Regions from separate parts of the Marinobacter lacisalsi genome, predicted to be linked through region 1. Evidence: predicted binding sites of a transcription regulator. Region 1 holds the regulator's gene; each other region holds the start of a gene.
The links. The regulator sigma-54, encoded in region 1, starts transcription at its own class of promoters, with help from an activator protein. The targets are predictions, from matches to a motif close to ANTGGCATNNANNTTGCTNT.
Positions count from the first base shown of each region.

Region 2: a site for sigma-54 is predicted at 775-794, ahead of ACFOZ5_RS02650 (PEP-CTERM sorting domain-containing protein). Genes of this name have one in related genera too.
Region 3: a site for sigma-54 is predicted at 786-805, ahead of flgB (flagellar basal body rod protein FlgB). Genes of this name have one in related genera too.
Region 4: a site for sigma-54 is predicted at 1,368-1,387, ahead of flgA (flagellar basal body P-ring formation chaperone FlgA). Genes of this name have one in related genera too.

Region 1 is NZ_JBHSDI010000013.1:228,840-231,020, reverse strand. It holds gene lptB (LPS export ABC transporter ATP-binding protein) at 1-113, shown strand, start outside; gene ACFOZ5_RS11040 (RNA polymerase factor sigma-54) at 357-1,871, shown strand; gene hpf (ribosome hibernation promoting factor) at 1,904-2,181, shown strand, end outside.
Region 2 is NZ_JBHSDI010000001.1:571,670-573,850, reverse strand. It holds gene ACFOZ5_RS02655 (DMT family transporter) at 1-687, shown strand, start outside; gene ACFOZ5_RS02650 (PEP-CTERM sorting domain-containing protein) at 848-1,468, shown strand; gene ACFOZ5_RS02645 (malate dehydrogenase) at 1,526-2,181, opposite strand, start outside.
Region 3 is NZ_JBHSDI010000011.1:21,880-24,060, forward strand. It holds gene ACFOZ5_RS07570 (nitroreductase family protein) at 92-646, shown strand; gene flgB (flagellar basal body rod protein FlgB) at 868-1,266, shown strand; gene flgC (flagellar basal body rod protein FlgC) at 1,297-1,746, shown strand; gene ACFOZ5_RS07585 (flagellar hook assembly protein FlgD) at 1,780-2,181, shown strand, end outside.
Region 4 is NZ_JBHSDI010000011.1:105,799-107,979, forward strand. It holds gene flgM (flagellar biosynthesis anti-sigma factor FlgM) at 1-249, opposite strand, end outside; gene flgA (flagellar basal body P-ring formation chaperone FlgA) at 446-1,153, opposite strand; gene ACFOZ5_RS07935 (chemotaxis protein CheV) at 1,448-2,181, shown strand, end outside.

The DNA.
Region 1 (2,181 bases):
AAAAAGCCTACATCGTCAGCAGCGGTCATATCATTGCGTCCGGCTCGGCCGACGAGGTCCTGGCCAACCAGCAGGTCAAGGAAGTCTACCTGGGGGATGAGTTCAGGCTCTGACCTGCCGAGGACAACAACCGCCCCTGGCGGTTTTTACACACTGGAACACACACCGACACCCCTGCAATTGTGTTGCCAGCATCAAGGGGGTACACTCGGCAAAGAACTTGCTTGTTATTTCCAAGTATCCGGTAACGCTGATTTTTTTGTTGATTTTCAGCTATTTTTTGAGCTGAGTCAGTGGTTTTGTCCACTGGTGCGTTACGGTTACCTCAGAAGGGTGATGGATGTGAAACCATGGTCATGAAAGCCTCCTTACAGTTAAAGATGGGTCAAAGCCTCACGATGACCCCGCAACTGCAACAGGCGATCCGTCTGCTCCAGCTTTCCACCCTCGACCTGCAACAGGAAATCCAGCAGGCCCTGGATTCCAACCCGATGCTGGAAACCCCCGAAGAGGAAGAGAACGCGGAGGCGTCCGATTCCGACCGGGAGCAGCAGGACCGGGATGATCGGGATCAGGCCGAATCGGCCACGGCCTCCGAGGTCGACAACAGCTGGGAAGAATCCGACTGGTCGGCAGAGAACAACAGCGCCGACACCATTCCGGATGATCTGCCGGTGGATACCGCCTGGGATGACATCTATCAGACAGCCCCCGCCCCCGCTTCCCGGGGCGAGGACGACAACGATTCCGACTTTGAAAGCCGCAGCCCGACCACCGAAACCCTCCAGGATCACCTGGAATGGCAGCTGAACCTCACCCCCATGAGTGATCGGGACAGCGCCATTGCCCACGCCTTGCTGGATGCGGTGGACGATCGTGGCTATCTGACCTCAGACCTGGATGAAATCCATTCCGGCCTGATGGACGAGGAAGACGAAGACCCGGTGGAGCGGGACGAGGTAGAGGCCGTTCTTCATCGCCTGCAGCACTTTGACCCGCCCGGGGTCTTTGCCCGTGATCTGCAGGAGTGCCTGCTGATCCAGCTGAACCAGCTGCCGCCTGATACTCCCTGGCTGGATAAGGCCCGGTTGGTGATTACCCACTACATCAATCTGCTTGGTAACCGGGACTACGCGCAATTACTGCGCCGCAGCCGCCTCAAGGAGGATCAGCTGCGGGAGGTGCTGGCGGTCATTACCGCGCTTAACCCCCACCCCGGCAATACTCTGGACCGCTCCGAGCCGGATTACGTTATTCCGGATGTGATCGTAAGCAAGGATAAGGGGCGCTGGCGGGTGGAATTGAACCCGGAAATTGCCCCGCGCATTCGTGTCAATGCCAGCTATGCTTCCCTTATAAGGCGGGCCGACAGCAGTGCCGACAACACCTACCTGCGGGATCAGCTGCAGGAAGCGAAGTGGTTTATCAAGAGCCTGCAGAGCCGTAACGAAACCCTGTTGAAGGTGGCGACACGAATAGTTGAACATCAGCAGGGTTTTCTGGACCATGGGGAAGAAGCGATGAAACCGCTGATCCTTTCGGACATCGCCCAGGCGGTGGAAATGCACGAATCGACCATTTCCCGGGTTACCACGCAGAAATACATGCACACACCCCGCGGCATCTTCGAGCTGAAATTCTTCTTCTCGAGCCATGTGAGCACGGAGGAAGGCGGCGAATGTTCGTCAACGGCCATTCGTGCGATGATCAGGAAACTGATTGCGGCGGAAACCCCGAAAAAGCCGCTCAGTGACAGCAAGATTGCCACCATGCTGGGAGAGCAGGGCATAAAGGTGGCGAGGCGAACGGTGGCAAAATACCGTGAAGCCATGCACATTCCGCCCTCCAACGAGCGGAAACGACTGGTCTGAACATACGGGTCTGATACAAACAGGAGAAGCCCATGCAACTGAATATTTCCGGTCATCACGTTGAACTGACTCCCTCCCTCAAGGATTACATCAACGAAAAATTCGAAAAGCTCGAGCGCCACTTCGATCACATCAGTAATTGTCAGGTCACCCTGGAAGTGGAAAAAGTGCGCCAGATTGCAGAGGCCACGCTGCATGTGGTCGGTGGCGAGATTCACGCCAAGGCGGAAAACGAGGACATGTACGCTGCTATCGACGCCCTGGTGGACAAGCTTGACCGACAGATCCTCAAGCACAAGGAAAAGAACGT
Region 2 (2,181 bases), on a different contig from region 1:
GCCCTGTTCAGCGTGGCCTCGTTCAACACTCTGCTCTACCTGGCTGCCACCACCACAACCGCCATCAACATTGCGTTGATCAATTCCACCATCCCCATCATGGTGGCTTTGCTGGCCTTCCTGCTACTGGGAGAACGAACCCGACCCGCGCAGGCTATTGGCATTGCCGTTGCCCTGACCGGCGTACTGATGGTCATTGCCCAGGGAACTCTGGGACGGCTGCTCAGCCTGTCCTTGTCACCGGGGGACCTGGTCATGGTGGCGGCGGTCATCAGCTGGGGGATCTTTTCTGTGCTTTTGCGGCGCCTGTCGATCCCGCTGTCCGCCATGACCTTTCTCACCCTCCAGATCGCCCTGGGTACCGCATTGCTGACACCCGTTTACCTGATCGACCTGCTGCTGATCTCAGGTGGCTTCACACTCTCAGGGTCCACCTTGCCACCTCTGATCTATGTGGCCGTTTTCCCCGGCATTCTTGCCTATGCCTTCTGGAACCACGGCGTCTGGAACGTGGGCCCGGCCCGGGCCGCCATCTTCATGTACCTGGTACCGGTATTCGCCGCCGTCCTGGCCTGGGTGTTCCTTGATGAACGTCTCGGCTGGTATCACCTGGCCGGTGGCGCATTGATACTGGTGGGGCTGTACCTGACAACGCGGAATGCGCCTGCTCCACAGACGAATAGATAACCACCAGGGAGCATAATTAGTGTCGACTTTGCTTACACTTAAGCTATCGAATCAAATGAAAGCTTAACAAAAACATGGCCTTAAATTTCTGGCCGAATTTTTGCTTTTCACAGAATGGATGCAATTATCTGTTGCAAAAAAATACTCATGGAGTTCGATAATGAATAAAATGTTGACCTTTCTAGCCGGTGCAGCGCTCCTGACAAGCGTCATTTCCACTGCAAACGCTGCAGTCATAACCCTGGAAGACATTACCGAATTTTCCGCGACCGGAACGAACCCCACCGGCGACCTGGACTATTCGCACTATGGCGACGTCAATAAGCTTGACGGCCCGACGGACTACCTGGTCTGGACCCACAACTACACCTTCAATCCACCAGCCGACTCCATACTGGGCGCCGTACTGACCCTGGACCTGCGCGACGACCAGGAATGGTACAAGTCCAAGTGCTCCTGGAGCTGGTCTTCCATGAGCATGGAATGTCATTATAAGAAAAAGGACGATGTGAACTGGGAAAAAGCCATTGGTTTCGGTGAAGACGGCACCTGGGATATCGGTGAAGTAGACACAGGCGCCTACAGCTACCAGGTGGGACTTGACTCGGTTGCCGATGGTTCCTACCAGGTGACTCTCGGGTCTATCTGGGGTGATTTTTACATCGACCGCTCTACCCTGACCATAGACTACCTGCCCGTTCCCGAACCCGGCACCCTGCTGCTGCTGGGATCCGGCCTGCTCGGACTTGGCCTGGCTCGTCGTCGACAGCGCGCTGCCTGACACCCGGCCAGAGTGAAATACCCCGGGGCCACCTTCCGGCCCCGGTAATTCCTTTCCTTATCGCACCCTGTCTGTCTGCAGGAACTGCTCCGGCAGCGAAATGCCGTCGTCGTAGAGGGTAATACCTGAACGCAGGCAGACGGACAGATTCTTGTGGGACGCCTCGGTCTCCTGCGGCAGCAGGTCGGCCACGGTCTGCATTTCCTCCAGCAACTCCGTTTCAGTAGCCTGCATCTGGCTACGGGCAAAGTCGCTGATTTCCAGCCCCTGCACGATCTGGTAGCGGCCGTAGTCACAGCGAACCGGGAAGGAATAGAAAATGCCCTTCTCGATGCCATAGCTACCGTCACTGACAATGCCCATGCTCACCCAGTCGTTTTCCGGGGTACCGTTGATCCAGTCATGCATGTGATTGAGGATGGCCTGGGCCGCTGAGGCTGCACTGGAATGCCCCCGGGCGTCGATGATGGCCGAGCCACGCTTCTGGATCTTGCGGATAAACTGCTCCTGATACCAGTTCTCTTCCACCTGCGGCAGCGCCGGCTCGCCATAGATGGTGGCATGACTGAGATCCGGAAACTGGGTGGAGGAATGGTTGCCCCACACCGTAATCCGCCGGATGCCCTTGGGGTTGGCCCCGGTATGGTTGGCCAGGATGCCACGGGTCCGGTTGTGGTCCAGGCGGGTCAGCGCGGTGAACTGGGCGGGGCTCA
Region 3 (2,181 bases), on a different contig from region 1:
TGACTGAATCTGACGGTTGAGATTAACAGCAAAGCCAGAGGCGGACAACGCGCGAGGCTTTGCCCCCTGCATTGGGAGACGGCGTTTGACCATGAATACTATAATCAGGGCAATTCTTGATCGCAGCTCGGAGCCCCGGCTGAAAGCCCCGGCCCCGCCGAGGGACGTGCTGGAACTTGCCCTGGCCTGCGCGGCCAGGGCCCCGGACCATGCCCTACTGCGCCCCTGGCGGTACCTGGTGGTTGAAGGGGCGGGGCTTGAGCGCCTGGGTGAGCTATTTGAAGCCAGCGCCCCGGAAGACGCCACCGACGCTCAGCGGGAGAAGCTGCGCAAGTCGCCGTTGCGGGCGCCCATGATGCTGGTGGCCATCGCCTCACCGGTCAGTCACCCCAAGGTGCCCGCCCATGAACAGGCATACTCCTGCGCCGCCGCTACCGCCTACCTGGAACTTGCGTTGCAGGCCGAAGGGTACGGTGCCATGTGGCGGACCGGCGCTGTGGCGGAAAGTGCACAGGTCCGTGAAGGGCTGGGGTTGTCTGCAGATGAGTCCATTGTCGGGTTTATCTACACCGGCACGGTGGATACCCCGAAACCCGCAGTGCCACGTCCGGCGGTGTCGGAGTTCGTCGAGGACTGGCCCGGCTGATCCTGCTTTCTCAACGTTCCGGCAAGCTGAAGGAAAGGGCTTGCCGCATTCTCTTCACAGGTACCCCGCAGCGTTTAGCTTTAGACCCTCCTGGATTTCCATCTCACTGAAAAACAACGAATAAAATATTTTTTCAGACTCTGGCATCCTGATTGCTTTGTTACTTGCAAACGTTCCCTGACCGGCAAAGGCGGCAGGGAGATGCAGTTACTGGAGGCAACATGGCAATCACCTTCGACAACGCGCTGGGTATTCACGAGCAGGCACTGGTTGCCCGCAGCCGCCGGGCGGAAGTACTGGCAAATAACCTGGCCAACGCAGACACCCCCGGCTTCAAGGCCCGGGACGTGGATTTCCAGTCCATGCTCGACAAGGCAACCGAATCCACACAGGGGCTGTCCATGGAACGCACGCATCAGTCCCATATGGACGTCTCGGGCACGGGCTCTGCCAATGAGTTGCTGTATCGCCTTCCGCACCAGCCATCCATTGACGGTAATACCGTGGATGCCCAGCAGGAGCAGACCCGCTATATGCGCAACGCCATGGACTTCCAGGCCAGCTTCCAGTTCCTGAACAGCAAATTTTCCGGCCTGAGCAAGGCCATCAAGGGCGAGTAAGCCGGCCTTCGGGTATAGAGGAGAACAGATATGTCCCTGGGAAATATTTTTGATATTGCCGGCTCTGGTATGACCGCACAGCAACTGCGACTGAATACCACGGCGTCCAACATTGCCAATGCGGAAACAGCCAGCTCCAGCATCGACGAGACCTATCGGGCCCGTAAGCCGGTATTTGCCGCCATCCAGCAGCAGATGCTGAACCCGGACCAGGCCAGCGGCCACTTCGCGTTCGGCGAGGACAACGGACGCGGCGTCACCGTTGAGGGTATCGTCGAGAGCGAAGAAGATCTGCAGATGCGCTACGAGCCCCACCACCCGGCGGCCAACGAAGAGGGTTATGTGTTCTACCCGAATGTGAATGTGGTGGAGGAAATGGCGGACATGATGTCGTCATCACGCAGCTTCCAGATGAACGTGGATGTGATGAACGCTGCCAAGTCGATGATGCAGCGGGTGCTGACCCTGGGGCAGCAGTAAGCGGCCAGTGATTCTTGTTCGGGGATTTGACCAATGAGCATAGTAAATACCACCAATGCAACCACGGACGTGCTGGCGGAGTACCGGGCCAAGCAGGACGACAAAGCCACTGGCAGTGACGATCTGGGCAAGAATGAGTTCATGGAACTGATGATCGCCCAGCTGAAAAACCAGAACCCGCTGGAGCCCAAGGGCAACGGTGAGTTCATCGCTGACCTGGCCCAGTTCAGTTCGCTGGAGGAAATGCAGGGCCTGAATTCCACGGTGAACAGCGTGGTGGGCGAGTTCCGTTCCACCCAGGCCCTGCAGGCATCAGCCATGGTGGGCAAGAGCGTTATGGCGCCGGCCAACTTCGGCATTCTTGATGACAGTGGACAGATGAAAGGCGTCGTCAACGTGCCTTCCAGCACTGGCGGGCTTCGCATCAACATCGAG
Region 4 (2,181 bases), on a different contig from region 1:
CGCTGCGCGGATCTGTTCCACGCGGCTGTCATCCACTTCCGGATAGCTCTCCAGTTTATCTCCCATCTGCCTGAGCTCCTTGGCCTGCCTGCTCAGGTTGACGTTCTCCCCACGGGCCGCCGGTGCCTGCCGTGACGCCTGTTCGGTCGAGGCCGACTGGTTTCCACTTTTGGCGTTCGGTGCCTTGTCGGTGCTGGTTGTGGGGGAGTTAACCTGGTTGTTGCCAATCCCGTTAAAGTTAACTGCCATGACGATACCTTCTCTGCAATGTGCCGCTCCGTGGCGGGCGAAATTTGATTCTTACCCGTTTATCGACGGGTCGGGCCCTTTCTTGAGTAAAACTTTGTTCATCTTTCTGTAGCGGAGTGACACTGTTCACTCTCCGCCTCTTAAAGGGGCTGCCGACGGCAATGGTTTGCCGTTACTGGCAGGCCCTTGCCGATCATTACATGGCTATTTCCACTTGCCCGGGGGCGACCACCCGGGCACGTACCGTGCGGGCAGACGACAGGTTCTCCACCCGTACCTGCTCACCGACCCGGGCATTGCCCAGTGCCTTGCCCCGCGTACGGACGGCGAAAGCCTTGCTGCGTGCGGTAATCATAACATGGTCACCGCGGGACACGGCATCGGGGCTGGTCACAAGGTGGGGGGTGAACGGCGTTCCGGCCCGGACCGGGCGCTTCAGTTCCAGCCCGATCAGATTCTCGGGGCGGGTAATGGTGCCCTGGCGGATGGCATTTACCACGATCCGCTCGGTGGTCACCATAGACTGGCTGATGCGGTCGCCACGGTTCAGCGGACGTGCCGCCACAAGGGCATCACCGTAGATATCCAGGGACACGGACAGGTACATGCGCCAGGGGCGTTCACCCTCGCAGGAAACCAGCAGCGACGGCTGCGTACTCTGCATCGGGTCACTGCTGAATTCCACGGCAATCTGGTCGTCGTCACAGGGTGCCAGTGACAGTCTGGGGTCCAGGCTGCCAAGCGCGTATTCCGCCTCCAGACCTTGCGACTCAAGCTCCCCGGCGTAGCGCTCCATGAACGCGCGGCCGGCGCCGACGATGTCGTCCGGGCCGGTTTGTGCTGCCGCAAGGGCGGTCGTGGTCCCCTGGATAACGATAAGCACGAGTGGCAGAAGTATGCGCATTGAGCCGGCTTTGTCCTATGCTGTCTGAAAAGGTGTCAGGAAACGTGATCGGCGGCCGGGCCAATCCGGTCATCAAAAACTCTAAACTTTCCCGGATACCAGCCGTTACACACGCTAGCCGCAAGCAACGCTACAATGTGTAGGCAGTGCATGTGTCAGGCTGGCGCGTCGGGTTTCTGACGCTTTAACCACGTTCTGACCAGTCAATCATAATGAAGCAACTACCGTGCCGTTCCCGGATCTGCCGACGGACACAAGCCGGTAAGCTGCCATAACCATTTTCGGGAGTTTCAAATGGCAGGCGTCCTTGACAGTGTTAACCAACGCACCCAGCTGGTAGGGGAAAACCGCCTGGAGTTGCTGCTGTTCCGGCTACAGGGCAGGCAGCTCTATGGCATCAACGTGTTCAAGGTCAAGGAAGTGCTGCAGTGCCCCAGACTGACCTCCATTCCCAACAGTCGGTCCATGGTGCGGGGCGTGGCCCATATCCGTGGTGAAACCATTCCCATCATCGACCTGTCCATGGCCATCCGGGGCCCGGCACTGCCCGCGGATCAGATTGCGACCAGCTTTGTGATCATTACCGAATACAATCGCCGCACCCAGGGCTTCCTCGTCTCCGGTGTTGATCGTATCGTCAATATGAACTGGGAGGATATCCTGCCGCCGCCCAAAGGCGCAGGTCGTGAGGTGTATCTGACGGCGGTAACCCGCATGGACGATGCCCTGGTGGAAGTGATCGATGTGGAAAAGATCCTGTCGGAGGTTTCACCTCTGAAAGAAGACGTCGCCGAAGACATTCTGTCGAAGAATACCCGGGATCGCAGCGCGTCCAGACCGGTCCTGGTGGTGGACGACTCATCAGTGGCACGGCGTCAGATGATCCGCTGCCTGACCGCCATCGGGCTGGAGGTGGAATCCCGCAACGACGGCAAACAGGCGCTGGATTACCTGCAGGGCCTCGTGGCTGACGGCAGCAAGGTGACCGACCATGTTTCCATGGTGATTTCCGATGTGGAGATGCCCGA